DNA from 3 places in the Kribbella sp. NPDC051936 genome. Region 3 is predicted to be linked to each of the others. Evidence: predicted binding sites of a transcription regulator. Region 3 holds the regulator's gene; each other region holds the start of a gene.
What was found. The regulator HrcA, encoded in region 3, represses chaperone genes, less so after heat shock. The targets are predictions, from matches to a motif close to TTGGCACTCGNNNNNNNCGAGTGCCAA.
Positions count from the first base shown of each region.

Region 1: a site for HrcA is predicted at 3,425-3,451, ahead of groL (chaperonin GroEL). Genes of this name have one in related genera too.
Region 2: a site for HrcA is predicted at 4,492-4,518, ahead of groES (co-chaperone GroES). Genes of this name have one in related genera too.

Region 1 covers NZ_JBFAXS010000006.1:581,208-586,396, reverse strand. Annotated here, with positions in the region: gene AB0L64_RS24010 (ribonuclease domain-containing protein) at 53-463, shown strand; gene AB0L64_RS24005 (glycoside hydrolase family 6 protein) at 519-1,466, shown strand; gene groL (chaperonin GroEL) at 1,617-3,242, opposite strand; gene AB0L64_RS23995 (GNAT family N-acetyltransferase) at 3,476-4,039, shown strand; gene AB0L64_RS23990 (MmcQ/YjbR family DNA-binding protein) at 4,020-4,355, opposite strand; gene AB0L64_RS23985 (PASTA domain-containing protein) at 4,393-5,189, opposite strand, start outside.
Region 2 covers NZ_JBFAXS010000006.1:541,805-546,993, reverse strand. Annotated here, with positions in the region: gene AB0L64_RS23810 (hypothetical protein) at 1-1,007, opposite strand, end outside; gene shbA (RNA polymerase sigma factor ShbA) at 1,000-1,623, opposite strand; gene AB0L64_RS23800 (GNAT family N-acetyltransferase) at 1,752-2,207, opposite strand; gene groL (chaperonin GroEL) at 2,314-3,933, opposite strand; gene groES (co-chaperone GroES) at 4,066-4,362, opposite strand; gene AB0L64_RS23785 (peptidoglycan-binding domain-containing protein) at 4,629-5,189, shown strand, end outside.
Region 3 covers NZ_JBFAXS010000007.1:470,608-475,796, reverse strand. Annotated here, with positions in the region: gene AB0L64_RS26665 (ThuA domain-containing protein) at 1-545, shown strand, start outside; gene AB0L64_RS26660 (Gfo/Idh/MocA family oxidoreductase) at 530-1,633, shown strand; gene hrcA (heat-inducible transcriptional repressor HrcA) at 1,683-2,705, shown strand; gene dnaJ (molecular chaperone DnaJ) at 2,737-3,879, shown strand; gene AB0L64_RS26645 (16S rRNA (uracil(1498)-N(3))-methyltransferase) at 3,880-4,596, shown strand; gene AB0L64_RS26640 (helix-turn-helix domain-containing protein) at 4,647-4,976, shown strand; gene AB0L64_RS26635 (hypothetical protein) at 5,075-5,189, shown strand, end outside.

The sequences.
Region 1 (5,189 bases), on a different contig from region 3:
TTATTCACAGCTGGGATGTACCGAGGCCGCTGCCCACGGGAAGCCTCCGGACATGAGAACCCTCATCGCCGCCGTGACCCTGGCAACCACCGTTGTCTTCGGCTCCACGGCCTACGCCGCCTCAGCCCCCGCTACCGCTGCCGTGTCCGTCGTCAGCTCGCCGGCCGCGATCGACACCTGTGCCTTGAGTTCGCTGCCGCCCGAGGCCTCGGACACCCTCGACCTGATCCACTCCGGCGGACCGTTCCCGTACGACCAGGACGGCACCGTCTTCTCGAACCGGGAGGGCATCCTGCCGTCGGAGTCGAGCGGCTACTACCACGAGTACACCGTGATCACGCCGGGCTCCCCCGACCGCGGTGCCCGCCGGCTGGTCGGCGGCGGCGCCAAGACCACGCCCGATTACGTCTACTACACCGCCGACCACTACTCCTCGTTCTGCGAGGTCGACGAGAACAGTTGAGCTGTCTGCGAGTAATGTCGTCGGCACTTTGAGTGATCAGGAGGGTCCTTCACCGATGCCGACTCTGCGTTTCACGACCGCCCTGTTGCTGACCGCCGCGCTGCTCGCCTTCGGTCCGCCCGAGTCCGGGCGGGCCGAAGCGACCGGTGATCCGCTGCGGCTGACCACCGGGTTCTACGTCGACCCGGCCTCGTCCGCGGCGGCCTACGTACGACGGCACCCGGAGGACACCGAGCTCGCGTCGAAGATCGCCGCGCAGGCGTCGGCGCGATGGGTCGGCGCGTGGAGCGGCGACGTGAAGGCGGGCGTCACGGCGTACACGACGGCCGCGGACAAGGCCGGAAAACTACCGGTGCTGGTGACGGACAACCTGCCGGGGCGCCAGTGCGGGATCGGCGGCGGGGCCGCGTCGGACGCGGCGTACCGGACGTGGATCGCGGCCGTGTCGGCCGGTGTCGGGGCACGGCCCGCGGTGGTGGTGCTCGAACCGGACGCGCTGGCGCGACTCGACTGCTACCCGCCGGCGGAGTGGGACGGGCGGATCGCCCTGCTGAAGTACGCCGTCGGGGTCTTCGCGGCGAAGAACCCGAACACCTGGACGTACCTCGACGCCGGGAACGGGACGTCCGGCGAGGCGAAGGAGATGGCCCGCCGGCTGCGGCTCGCGGATGTCGGCAAGATCCGCGGGTTCGCCCTGAACACCGCGAACTACTTCACCACCGACCAGTCGGTAGCCCGCGGCAACGAGATCCTGCAGGCGCTCGGCGGCGGCACGCACTACGTCGTCGACACCAGCCGCAACCTCAACGGCTCCGACGGCAGCTCCTGCAACCCGCCGTCCCGCAAACTCGGCACACCCCCGGCCCGCACCGCCGCCCCCGTAGACCTCCACCTCTGGCTCCGCACCCCCGGCGAATCCGACGGCCCCTGCGGCCTCACCCCGGACCTCCCCACCCGCACCTTCTCCCCCCAACTGGCCCACCACCTGATCACCGGCACCTGAAGGCTGAGACCAGAAATGGTGTCCTGGGACCTGAAATACCAGGTCCCAGGGCGCCGGTTCTGGTCTCAGGTCGCCGGGAACAGCAGGAGGTCCCGAGCGTGAGCCCGGGACCTCCTGGGGTACTGCGTGTGCAGTGCGGACTTCAGGGGATCAGAAGTCCATGCCGCCCATGTCGGGCGCGCCGCCCGGAGCGGCCGCGGCCTTCTCCGGCTTGTCGGCGATGACGGCCTCGGTGGTGAGGAACAGGGCCGCGATCGACGCCGCGTTCTGCAGCGCGGACCGGGTCACCTTGGCCGGGTCGATGATGCCGGTGGCGATCAGGTCGACGTACTCACCGGTCGCGGCGTTCAGACCGTGACCCGGCTCGAGGTTGCGGACCTTCTCCACCACGACGCCGCCCTCGAGGCCGGCGTTCACGGCGATCTGCTTCAGCGGCGCCTCGACGGCCTTGCGCACGATCTCCGCACCGGTCGCCTCGTCACCCTCGAGCTCCAGCTTCTCGAACGCGACCACGGACGCCTGCAGCAGCGCCACGCCGCCACCGGCGACGATGCCCTCCTCGACGGCCGCCTTCGCGTTGCGAACGGCGTCCTCGATGCGGTGCTTGCGCTCCTTCAGCTCGACCTCGGTGGCCGCGCCGACCTTGATCACCGCAACGCCGCCGGCCAGCTTGGCCAGCCGCTCCTGCAGCTTCTCGCGGTCGTAGTCGGAGTCCGACTTCTCGATCTCGGCGCGGATCTGGTTGACCCGGCCGGTGATCTGGTCGGCGTCGCCCGAGCCCTCGACGATGGTCGTCTCGTCCTTGGTGACGACGATCTTGCGGGCCTGGCCGAGCAGCTCCAGGTCGACGGTGTCGAGCTTGAGGCCGACCTCCTCGGAGATCACCTCGCCGCCGGTGAGGACGGCGATGTCGACGAGCATGGCCTTGCGGCGGTCACCGAAGCCCGGCGCCTTGACGGCGACGGCCTTGAAGGTGCCCTTGATCTTGTTGACGACCAGGGTGGCCAGGGCCTCGCCCTCGACGTCCTCGGCGATGATCGCCAGCGGCTTGCCGGTCTGCATGACCTTCTCCAGCACCGGGACCAGGTCCTTGATGCTGCCGATCTTGCTGTTCACGACCAGGATGTACGGGTCGTCGAGGACGGCCTCCATCCGGTCGGTGTCGGTCACGAAGTACGGCGAGATGTAGCCCTTGTCGAAGCGCATGCCCTCGGTGAGCTCGAGCTCGAGGCCGAAGGTGTTGCTCTCCTCGACGGTGATGACGCCTTCCTTGCCGACCTTGTCCATCGCCTCGGCGATGATCTGGCCGACCTGGGTGTCCGCGGCGGAGATCGACGCGGTCGAGGCGATCTGCTCCCGGGTCTCGACGTCCTTGGCCAGCGACAGCAGCTGCTCGCTGACGGCCTCGGTCGCCTTCTCGATGCCCTTCTTCAGGCCCATCGGGTTGGCGCCGGCGGCGACGTTGCGCAGCCCCTCGCGGACGAGAGCCTGGGCCAGCACGGTGGCGGTCGTCGTGCCGTCACCCGCGACGTCGTCGGTCTTCTTGGCAACTTCCTTGACGAGCTCGGCCCCGATCTTCTCGTACGGGTCCTCGAGCTCGATCTCCTTGGCGATGGAGACGCCGTCGTTGGTGATCGTGGGTGCGCCCCACTTCTTCTCCAGCACGACGTTGCGGCCCTTCGGGCCTAGCGTCACCTTGACCGCGTCGGCGAGGGTGTTCATTCCCCGCTCGAGGCCGCGGCGCGCCTCTTCATCGAACGAAATCAGCTTGGGCATTCTCCGCGAGTCCTCCCGCGTCGAGTTCTGTGGTCCAGCCGGCTCGATGCCCGCGACGGACGGCACCGGCACCGCGACGCTCATGTCCCGCCGCACTCCGGCACCTCATCGAGGCCGTCTTCTTGCACACTCCACCGAGCGCGAGTTCTTATCACTCTCACCCATGGAGTGCTAACCAAGTATTAGCACTCGCCCCAAGCGAGTGCAAGCCGGCCCCCGGCTACGGTGAGCCCATGGTGAACGTACGCCCGGCCGGCCCGGACTCCTGGCCCGACGTCGCGACGGTGATGGGCGAGCGCGGCGACCCTTCCCGCTGCTTCTGCCAGTACTTCCGCCTCCGCGGCAAAGCGTGGTCCGGTAGCAGCCCCGCGGACAACCGGGAGGGCCTCCACGCGCAGGTCCGTGACGGTGAGTTACCACCCGGTGTCGTTGCGTACGACGGGGACGCTCCGGTCGGCTGGTGCGCCGTCGGGCCGCGTACGTCGTACCCGCGGGTGGTCGCCTCGCCCAACTGGCGCACCGACCACCTGGACGCCTGGGTGATCACCTGCTTCGTCGTACCGGTCGGCCACCGCCGCAAGGGGATCGCGGGCGAACTGGTCCGCGGTGCCCTCGACCTGGCCCGCTCGTACGGCGCCCCCAGCGTCGAGGCGTGTGCCGTCGACACCACGGCTGCCGGCCGCATACCGTCCGCCGACCTGTACCGCGGCCCGCTGTCCGTCTACCTCGACGCCGGCTTCACCGAGGTCAGCCGCACCAGCCCGCAGTGGGTCCTGGTCAGGCGTCCAGCTGGGTGACCAGGTACTTCGGGGCGGTGAGGCGGTAGGCCTCCGTGATGAGCTCGGCCAGCTCTTCCTCGTCGGCGAGGTCCAGCTGGATCAGGATCCAGGCGAACCGGCCGCCCTCCCAGGAAGCCTCGTAGACCTCCGGGTTCTCGGCGACCAGTGCCTCCTGCTCCTCGCGGAGCGCCTTCAGGTGCATCCGGGTCTGGTCCTCGGACAGGTACGCGAAGCTCTTGTTGCGCACCTTGAAGACCGGCTGCCCGGCCCACCCCTCCTGCTCCTCGGCACCCGGCAGCCCCGCCATCACCTTCACCACCGCCTGCGCGTCCATACCCCCTGACGCTAGACGCCGGCACCGACAGTTCTGCTCATCTTGCGATCGTCACCGTCACCGTAGATCCGACCGGCAGCAGCGTCCCGACCGCCGGCGAGACGCCGAGGATCGTGCCGGACGGGTAGCCAGGCGCCGTCACCCACTTGTACAGGGCCTTGAGTTCCGCGGCCAGCAACAGCGGCCCGTAGTTCTTCGCGATGGGGTTGAGAGGCGGGCCACCGAGTGACGAGTAGCTCGGGACACCGGACCGGTCCCGCAGGATCTGGATCCGGTCCAGGATCCGGTCGACCTCGGCGGCGCTCGTGGACGACTCGGCGTAGAACCAGACCTTGAGCGACGGGATACCCACCGCGCCGGTACACACCCTGGTGCCTTGCCAGCCGTCGCGGCAGCTCGTGCGCTGACGCTGGGCCTGTACGCCGTCGATGACGATCGCCTCGTCGGCGTGGTAGTCGAGAGACGGCGGCGCGCCGGTCAGCTGCACGCTCTCCACACCCTTCGGGCGGTGGCTCTGGCAGAACTGTGCCGCGGTGGGGTCGTCGATCTGGACGGTGTCCTGTTGCGGGGTGCCGCACCTGCTCTTGTTGGTCGGCCAGGCGGCCGGTACGGCGATGGCCGCGTGACCGAACGCAACCAGCCGCGTCGCAGGCGGCACCGGAACTGCCGTCGTCGGAGCTGGGGTCGGCGAGGTCACAGGCGCGTTCGGTGTGGCTGAGGTCAGCAGGTTCGAGCCGGCGATCACAGCGCCGACAGCGACCGCAGTGAGCGCTGTGAGTCCCACCGTGCGGCGGCGTCGACGGCGGGTTGCTCCGGCGTACAGGGCATCCAGTG
Region 2 (5,189 bases), on a different contig from region 3:
GCGGGCGTGGTGCTGTCCGAACCCGGCGGCGTGGTCTCCTCGCCACCGGTCTGACCGTCGCCGGACCCCGCGCTTGGCGTACCGGTCGGGTCGCTCACCGTGTTGTCGCCGGTCCCGGTCCCGCCGTCGCCCGTGTTCGTCTCGCCGTTCGTCGGCGGTGGAGTCGCGGTGGTCGTGTCCGTCGGCGTCGGGGTCGGGGTCGCCGGCTCGGTCGGCTCCTCGGTCGGCGTCGACGGCGGCGTGTCCGGTGGGTTCTCGGTCTTGGTGTCGGTCGGCTCGTCGGTCTTGGTACCGGTCGGCTCGTCCGTCTTGTCGTCGGTCGGCTTCGGCGTCGCCGTCACCTCGGTCGTCGGCTTGACCGGCTCCTGCGTCTTCTGCTCGACGGTCGGCCAGGCAAACGGCAACTCGCGGGTCGCGATCGGCCTGCCCTCCGGAGGCACCACGACCTCCGGCGTGCCCTTGAGGTCCTGCGCCTGCGGGTCGTCGTCGGTTGCCGCGCCGTCCTTGCCGGACTGGGCGGCGTGCTCGGCCTTGGCCTTCTCCTTGAAGTCCTTGCCGACCTTGACGATCTTGCTCCGGTCCACGACCGGCGAGCCGTCGACGTCCTCCTTCGGGAAGCTGGTCTGCGGGCGGACCGCGTCGACCATCTTCTCGATGACCTTCTCGTACGGCGACAACGGATCGCCGGTGACCGCCGCCGCGACCCCGGAGACCGACAGCGCGGCCACCGCGGCGACACCGAAGGCCAGACCGCGGGTCGCCATCTTGCGGGCGAACGGGTCGGTCATCGGGTTGAGCGCGGCGCAGCGCGCCAGGAAGCTCTCCGGATCGTCGATGGTCTCCACCGGGAGCTCGTCCTCGACCTCCACCGCGAGCCGTAGATCGGCCAGCAGTGCGACGGCCGGGTCGTGCTCGCCCGCCGAGCGGGCGGACTCCCCACCGGCGGCAAGCAGATCGAGCAGTGCGTCATCGGCCTCGATCGCGTCCAGGTCGAATCGGTCAGCCATGATGCCCCTCCCCTGCTCTTCCTCGTTCCAGCTGTGTTTCATGCCCCACGAACCCCCTGAGCGTGTTCAACGCCCGATGCTGTGCGACCCTCACCGCCCCCGGTGTCATCCCCAGTGCCCGGCCGGTCTCCTCGGCTGACATCCCCGCAACGACGCGAAGGCGCAGGATCTCGCGCAGTTTCTCCGGCAGCTTGTCCAGCAGCCCCATGATGTGCTGGACCTCTGAGTGCCGAACCGCGTGCTCCTCCGGCGTCGGTGACTCGTCCGCGCCGTCCGGCAGGTCCGGCGTCGAGACGTCGGCGACCGCGAACGCACGCTGGGCATCGGCGACCTTGCGGGCCGCGATGCCGTAGACGAAAGCCTCGAAAGGCCTCCCCTCGTCGCGGTAGCGGCCGAGCGCGCCGAAGACCGCGACACAAACTTCTTGCGCGACGTCGTCGACCATGTCGGCGCCGCCGGGATAGGTCCACAGACGGGACCGTACGTAGCGGTGCGCCACAGCGCGCACCCTGGTGAGCAGGTCGTTGAGAGCTGTGCGGTCCCCGTCGCCGGCCAGCGCGGCAAGATCCCTGAGCTCGACCCGGTCGTGGGTGTCAGGTACTCGGACCTCTGTCACCCCTCGCCCCCTCGTGTTCGGACCGGTCAGCTCGAAAGATGCTACGGCGCTCAACTCTCCTTGCATAGTGGCAATTCGTGGTCAACCCCGGGTTTTGGTCACGATCTGTCACTACTGGCCGGTTCGGTTCACCGCGGCGCGCTGAACCGGATGAGTTCGGTGGCGTGATCGCCGCCCCAGTCGATCGGCGTGCGGCCGGTCTCCAGCCAGCCCGCCCGGCGGTACAGGCGCTCCGCCGCGCCGCGGTTGCCGACCACCTCGAGCGACAGCGGCCGCCCGAGCTCCGCCGCTGTCTGCACGCAATGGTCGAGCAACTGGCGGCCAACCCCCTGACGCGTCGCCGTCGGATCCACGAACAACCGCTCCACCTCGGCGCCGTCGCCCACTCCCGTCAGCACCGCGTGCCCGACAACCCGCTCACCGGCTCCGGTCACGGCCACCCAGCAGCCGAGCGCCGCCTCCGGCGTCAGCCACCGCTCCGGGTCGGCGGGCCAGTTGATCGGATAGCCGGCCTGCTCGTGCACCACCCGCAACAACTCGACGCAGACCTGCAGGTCCTCGGAACGACGCTCGCGAATCGACACAGCTCCTATGAGAACAGAGCACCGCCCGGCAGTTACCTGCCGGGCGGTGCTCTGTGTGCTGTGCTGTCGAACTACTGCCTGACTACCGGCTTACTACTGCCTGAGGTCAGTGACCGTGCCCGTGGCCGTGACCGGCCGCGGCGGGCTCCTCTTCCTCGGGCTTGTCGACGACCAGCGTCTCGGTCGTCAGCAGCAGCGCGGCGATCGAGCCGGCGTTGGCGAGCGCGGACCGGGTCACCTTGACCGGGTCCAGCACGCCCTGGGCCAGCAGGTCGCCGTACTCACCGGTGGCGGCGTTGAAGCCGCTGCCGGACTCGAGCTCGGCCACCTTCGACGTCACGACGTAGCCCTCGTAGCCGCCGTTCTCGGCGATCCAGCGCAGCGGCTCGACGATCGACTTGCGGACGATCCGGACACCGGTCGCCTCGTCACCTTCGAGGTCGAGGCCGCCGTCCAGGACGGTCGCCGCGTGCACGAGAGCGGAGCCGCCGCCGGCGACGATGCCCTCCTCGATCGCGGCCCGGGTCGCGGACACCGCGTCCTCGATCCGGTGCTTCTTCTCCTTCAGCTCGACCTCGGTGGCCGCGCCGACCTTGATCACGCAGACGCCGCCGGCCAGCTTGGCCAGCCGCTCCTGCAGCTTCTCGCGGTCCCAGTCGGAGTCGGTGCGCTCGATCTCGGACTTGATCTGGCTGACCCGGCCCTCGATGTCCTCGGCCTTGCCGGAACCCTCGACGACGGTCGTGTTGTCCTTCGAGACCACGATCCGGCGGGCCGAACCGAGCACCTCGAGGCCGACCTGGTCGAGCTTCAGCCCGACCTCGGGGGCGACGACCTGCGCGCCGGTGAGCGCGGCCAGGTCCTCCAGCATCGCCTTGCGGCGGTCGCCGAAGCCCGGCGCCTTGACGGCGACCGAGGTGAAGTTGCCGCGGATCTTGTTCACCACGAGGGTGGACAGCGCCTCGGCCTCGACGTCCTCGGCGATGATCAGCAGCGTCTTGCCGGACTGCACGACCTTCTCCAGCAGCGGCAGCAGGTCCGCGATCGCGGAGATCTTGCCCTGGTGGATCAGGATGTACGGGTCCTCCAGCACCGCTTCGCCGGCCTCGGCGTCGGTGATGAAGTACGGCGAGATGTAGCCCTTGTCGAACTGCATACCCTCGGTGAACTCGAGCTCGGTCCCGAAGGTGTTCGACTCCTCGACGGTGATCACACCGTCCTTGCCGACCTTGTCGAACGCGTCCGCGATCAGCGCGCCGATCTCGGCGTCGCGGGCGGAGATGGTCGCGACGTGGGCCATGTCGCCCTTGTCGTCGACCGGCTTCGCGGTGTCCACCAGCTTGGCCGACACGGCCTCGACGGCCGCCTCGATACCGCGCTTGAGACCCATCGGGTTGGCGCCGGCGGCGACCGCCCGGAGGCCCTCGTGCACCAGCGCCTGCGCCAGCACCGTCGCGGTGGTGGTGCCGTCACCGGCGATGTCGTTGGTCTTGGTGGCGACCTCCTTGGTCAGCTGCGCACCAAGGTTCTCGAACGGGTCGTCCAGCTCGACCTCACGGGCGACGGTGACACCGTCGTTGGTGATGGTCGGGGCGCCCCACTTCTTGTCCAGGACGACGTAACGGCCCTTCGGGCCGAGCGTCACCTTCACCGTGTTCGCGAGCTTGTCGACGCCGCGCTCCAGCGCGCGCCGCGCGTTCTCGTCGAACTCGAGGATCTTCGGCATGAAAAATCCAGTCCCTCTCTGAAATTCGCTCTTCGTCAACAGCACGGACGACCTCGCTGCGCCCAGACCGACTCCGCCCCGGCGCCGGTGTGCGGCCCCAGGGCGGTGTCAGTCAGGAACAGCGAGCGATCGTCACTTGCTGACGACTGCGAGGATGTCGCGGGCGCCCAGGATCAGGTAGTCCTGGCCGTCGTACTTGACCTCGGTGCCGCCGTACTTGGAGTAGATGACCTTGTCGCCGACGGCGACGTCCAGCGGGACGCGGTTGCCGTTGTCGTCGATCCGGCCCGGGCCGACGGCGAGGATCTCGCCCTCCTGCGGCTTCTCCTTGGCGGTGTCCGGGATCACCAGGCCGGACTTCGTGGTCTGCTCGGCTTCGAGCGGCGCGACGAGGACGCGGTCCTCGAGCGGCTTGATCGTGACCGACACTTGCTGACCTCCACGGTCGAATTCGCTTGTCTGTGGCATGTGGTCGCGCTCCCCTGCCGTCGCGGGGGTCAGAGGCCGGACCGCTGGCACCCTCGTGTGGAGAGTGCCAACACCGAATCTAGGCCGCGATTAGCACTCGGTCAACTCGAGTGCCAGACGAATTCTCAGCGGCCGGGTAATCGTCCGGGTACGGAATGTGGCCGAACGCTGGGCCGGACCCGGGTCCGCATGCGACCGTTCTCCCAGAGCGATCACAGGAGGGGCCCATGGCGTTCAAGCTGCCCGCGTTGCCGAAGCTGTCCGGCCGGACGATCGCGCTCCTGACCGCCGTCGCCGCGGTCGCCGTCGGCGCCGGCGCGGCCAACACGTCGAAAGAGTCGCCACCGGCCGCCGGCCCGCCCACCGCGGCCCCGGCAGCAGACCCACCCAAGGTCGACGAAGCGGTGTCGAACGACGCGACGGCGGCCGAGCTGAAGGCAGCGGCCGCGCTGCCGCAGTGCAGGTCTGCCCGGCTCGTGCCGGTGAACCGCAGCTGGGGCATCCCGATGCCGTCGATCCTGGGCAGCACGAGCACGACCTGCAACCTCATGTACGGCGACGACCCGTTCCGGGGCTCCAGCCGGACAGGTGATCCGGAGACCGCGATCCAGGTCCTCCAGCGCAACCTGAACTTCTGTTACGGCACCAAGCTCGCCGTCGACGGCATCTACGGCACCAACACCCGCACTGTCATCAAGATGGTGCAGCGCAAGCACCACCTGGTGGTGGACGGCATCTACGGCCCGAAGACCCGCTCCGCGATGAACTGGCGCCTGTACTCGATGGCT
Region 3 (5,189 bases):
TCACGGTCTCCGACACGACCGCCGCCTATCTCGACCTGGACGGCGTCGACCTCGTCCTGCAGTGCGTGACGATGAGCGACATCGAGCAGGACCACTTCAAGGGCCTGGAGGCGGCGATCCGCCGCGGCACCGGGTTCGCCGGCTGGCACGGCGGCATCGCCGACTCGTTCCGGAAGAACGTGGACTACAGCTTCATCACCGGCGGGCAGTTCATCTCGCACCCGCACGGCTTCACCGACTACCGCGTCGAGGTGGTCCCTGAGCAGTCTGACCACCCGATCGTCGAGGGCATCACGCACTTCGACGTGCACACCGAGCAGTACTACATCCACTACGACCCGACCAACAACGTCCTGGCCACCACGACGTTCGAGGCGCACCCGGACTACCCGTGGATCGAGGGCGCCGTGATGCCGGCGGTCTGGACCCGCACCTGGGGTGCGGGCAAGGTCTTCGTCTGCACGGTCGGTCACAAGCTCGACGACCTGGAGACGCCCGAGGTCCGCACGATCATCGAGCGGGGGCTGCTGTGGGCGAGCAAGTGACACGCGTCGGGATCGTCGGTACCGGCGTCATCTCGGGGACCTATCTCGACCACCTGGGCAAGCTGCCCGGCGTCGACGTGGTCGCGGTCGCCGACCTGGACCGCTCCCGCGCCGAGGCGATCGCGGAGCAGAACGACGGGATCCGCGCGCTGACCCCCGACGAGCTGTACGCGGCTGACGACATTGAGATTGTCGTCAATCTGACGATCCCGGCCGCGCACGCCGCCGTACACCAGGCCGCGCTGGCCGCCGGCAAGCACGTGTACGGCGAGAAGCCGCTGGCCATGGACCGTGCCGAGGCGGAGCCGCTGCTCAAGTACGCCGCCGCCAACGACCTGCGGATCGGCTGCGCACCGGACACGGTCCTCGGCACCGGCACCCAGACGGCCCGGGCCGTGATCGACCGCGGTGACATCGGCACCCCGCACGCGGCGACCGCGTTCATGGTGACGCCCGGCCACGAGCTGTGGCACCCGGCGCCCGAGTTCTACTACCAGCCGGGCGGCGGCCCGGTCCTCGACATGGGTCCGTACTACGTGACCAGCCTGGTGACGCTGCTCGGGCCGGTCGTGCGGGTGACCGCCCGCGCCGGCCGGGCGAAGCAGCAGCGGAAGGTCCACACCGGGCCGCGGGCCGGGACCGTGTTCGACGTCGAGGTGCCGACCCACGTGACCGGCGTGCTGGAGCACGAGTCGGGCGCGCTGACCACGGTGCTGATGTCGTTCGACGTGTGGGCCGGGCGGCTGCCGCGGATCGAGGTCCACGGGACGGACGGCAGCCTGTCCGTACCGGACCCGAACGGGTTCGACGGGACCGTCGAGATCGTGACCCCGGAGCAGCGCGAGTGGACCGAGGTGCCGGTCTCGGGCGGGTATGCCGGGGCCGGGCGCGGGGTCGGCGTCGCGGACATGGCCCGGGCGGTGCGCACCGGCGAGCCGCACCGCGCCAGCGGCGAGCTGGCCTACCACGTGCTCGACGTCCTCGAGTCGTTCGTCGACTCCGCGGTGCAGGATCAGCCGCTTGATGTGGCCAGTACAGTGACGCGCCCCGCGGCCGTTCCGTTGGGAGCGTCGCCCGAGACCGCCTAGACTGGCACTCTGAAGGATTGAGTGCCAAGAGGCCGAGAGGGTGGTGCGCGTGCTCGACGAACGCAAGCTGGACGTTCTCCGCGCCATCGTCGAGGACTACGTGGCCACCCATGAGCCGGTCGGCTCGAAGACTCTGGTCGACCGGCACAACCTCGGCGTCTCCCCGGCCACCGTGCGCAACGACATGGCCGCGCTGGAGGAAGAGGGGTACATCACCCAGCCGCACACCAGCGCCGGCCGAATCCCGACCGACGCGGGCTACCGGCTGTTCGTCGACAAGCTGAGCACGGTCAAGACCCTCTCGATCGCCGAGAAGAAGGCGATCACGTCGTTCCTGGCCGGAGCGGTCGACCTGGACGACGTGGTCCGCCGGACCGTCCGGTTGCTGGCGCAGATCACCCGCCAGGTCGCCATCGTGCAGTACCCGTCGCTGAACCGGTCGAGCGTGCGGCACATCGAGGTCGTCACGATGAGCCCGCGGCGGTTGCTGCTCGTGCTGATCACGAGCACCGGCCGGGTCGAGCAGCGGCACGTCGAGCACCCGCACGACGTCGACGAGCAGCTGATCGCGGACCTGCGGTCCCGGCTGAACACGGCGCTGGCCGGTCAGCGCCTGACCGACGCGACGGCGTCGCTGGCCGGTGTGCCGGAGCTGTTCGCGCCGGCCGACCGGTCACTGGTCGCGGCGATCGTCACCACGCTGCTGGAGGCGTTCACCGACGAGGTCGGCGAGCAGCGGATCGCGGTCGGCGGCGCCGCCAACCTGACGCGGTACGGCGACGACTTCGAGCGGAACGTGAAGCCGGTGCTGGAGGCGCTGGAGGAGCACGTCATCCTGCTGAAGCTGCTCGGCGAGGCGACCAACCCGCAGACGCTGACCGTCCGGATCGGCCACGAGAACCCCTTCGAGGAACTCGCGACGACCTCGGTGGTCGCGACCGGCTACGGCTCGAAGTCCGAGGTGCTGGCCACGCTGGGCATCGTCGGACCGACGCACATGGACTATCCGAGCACGATGGGCGCCGTACGGGCCGTCGCGCGCTACGTCAGCCAGATCCTGGCTGAGTCATGACGATTTTGCTATCAACCCCCTGGTCTGGAGTATGAGCACCGATTACTACGCCGTCCTAGGTGTCAGCCGTGACGCGTCACCGGACGAGATCAAGAAGGCGTACCGCAAGCTGGCACGTCAGTACCACCCGGACGTGAACGACTCCGAGGACGCGCACCAGAAGTTCCAGGAGATCGGGCGCGCGTTCCAGGTGCTCAGTGACCCGCAGAAGCGGCAGATGCACGACCTCGGCGGCGACCCGTTCGCGGCCGCGGGCGGCGGGCCGGGCGGCGCCGGCTTCGGCCAGGCGTTCACGTTCACCGACATCATGGACGCGTTCTTCGGCCAGACCGGCGGGGCGACCCGCGGGCCGCGGCCGCGGACCCGGCGCGGTCAGGACGCGCTGATCCCGCTGCGGATCGACCTGGCCGAGGCCGCGTTCGGGACGACCCGGGAGCTCAAGGTCGACACCGCCGTGCTGTGCCCGACCTGTAGCGGGTCCGGCGCGGCGGCCGGGTCCGAGCCGGTCACCTGCGAGATCTGCCACGGTCGCGGCGAGGTGACGCACACGCAGCGGTCGTTCCTCGGCGAGGTGCGCACCATGCGCCCGTGCCCGAACTGCCGCGGCTACGGCACCACGATCCCGAACCCGTGCGTCGAGTGCTCCGGCGACGGCCGCGTGCGGTCCCGGCGGACCGTCACGGTGAAGATCCCGGGCGGCGTCGACACCGGGACGCGCGTGCAGCTGTCCGGTCAGGGCGAGGTCGGCCCGGGCGGCGGCCCGGCCGGTGACCTGTACGTCGAGATCGAGGTCGAGCCGCACGACATCTTCACCCGCAACGGCGACGACCTGCACTGCACCGTGACGCTGCCGATGACCGCGGCCGCGCTCGGGACGACGATCGACCTGCCGACGCTCGAGGGCGAGACGACCCCGCTGGAGATCCGGCCCGGCACGCAGTCCGGCACGGCGATGACGCTGTCCGCCCGCGGCGTACCCCGGCTGCGGCACGCCGGTCGCGGCGACCTGATCGTCCAGGTGATCGTCGAGACCCCGACCAAGCTCGACGACGCCCAGGCCGACCTGCTGAAGCAGTTGGCCGGCCTCCGCGACGAGGAGCGCCCGCAAGGCCATGTCCAGGCCACCCACAAGGGCGTCTTCGGCCGCCTCCGCGACGCCTTCGGCGCCCACTAGATGGGTGTCGCGGTCTTCCACCTGGAAGACCTGTCCGGTGCCGAGCTGACCCTCGACGGGGCCGAGGGTCGGCATGCGGCCGTCGTACGGCGGATCGGGCCGGGGGAGCGCGTTCGCCTGACGGACGGGCGCGGCGCCTGGGCCGAGGGGCCTGTCGTCACGGCGAGCAAGACCGGCGTGACGGTGGCCGTCGACGAGCGCGGGAGCATGCCCGCCGCGGCGCCGCGGGTGGTCGTGGTGCAGGCGGTGCCCAAGGGCGAGCGAGCCGAGCTGGCCGTGGAGATGCTGACCGAGGTCGGCGTCGACGTGATCGTGCCGTGGAACGCTGAGCGCAGTCAGTTCCGGGCCAACCCTGAGCGGGTCGAGAAGCTGCTCGTGAAGTGGCGCGCCTGGGCGTTCGAGGCGAGCAAGCAGTCGCGGCGGGCCTGGTTCGCCGAGGTCGCTCCGCTCGCCACCACGGCCGAGGTCGCCGCGTTGCTGGCCGGCGCCGCGCTTCCCGTCGTACTGCACGAAGAAGCCACTGTCCCGCTGGCGTCACTCGAGCCGCCCGCGACCGGTGACGTGGTCATGGTGATCGGCCCCGAGGGCGGCATCGCCCGGGCGGAGCTCAAGGCCTTCGACGTCCAGCCGGTCCGCCTCGGCGACACCGTCCTGCGGACTTCGACGGCCGGCGTCGCGGCCGCCGCCGCGTTGCTGGCGCGCTCACGTTGGCTGTGACGATCCGCGGCGTACGCTGTTAGACAGCAACCGAACACAAGGATCGGACCATGCCCGTCGAGTCAGCCCGCGCCCGCACACTCACCCATGCCGACCCGGCCGAGGTGCCGCTGCAGGTCGCACTTGACGCGCTCGCGGATCCGGTGCGGCGGTCGATCCTGCGGGACCTGGCCGTGCACGACGAGTGGACGCGCGCGTGCGGCACGTTCGACCTGCCGGTGAAGAAGGCGACCGCCAGCCACCATTTCGCCGTCCTGCGGTCCGCCGGGCTGATCGAGCAGCGCGACGAAGGCGCCCGCCGCCTCAACCGTCTGCGCCGGCCCGAGTTCGACTCCGCCTTCCCCGGCCTGCTCGCCGCCACCATCGACCGCGCGGACTGAGCAACCCTTACAAACCCCGAACACAGCGCCGATCGTCCTCGAATTCCCGTCGGGGAGTCTCGTTCCATCGCAACGAACGAGCACGAGGAGCACACATCATGCACAGGTCTGTACGCGGCGCACTCGCGGCCGGTACGTCGGCTGTCGTCCTGGTCGGTGGTCTCGTGGGAGGTACGTCGGTCGCGTCCGCCGACCCGACTCCCACGCCGACCC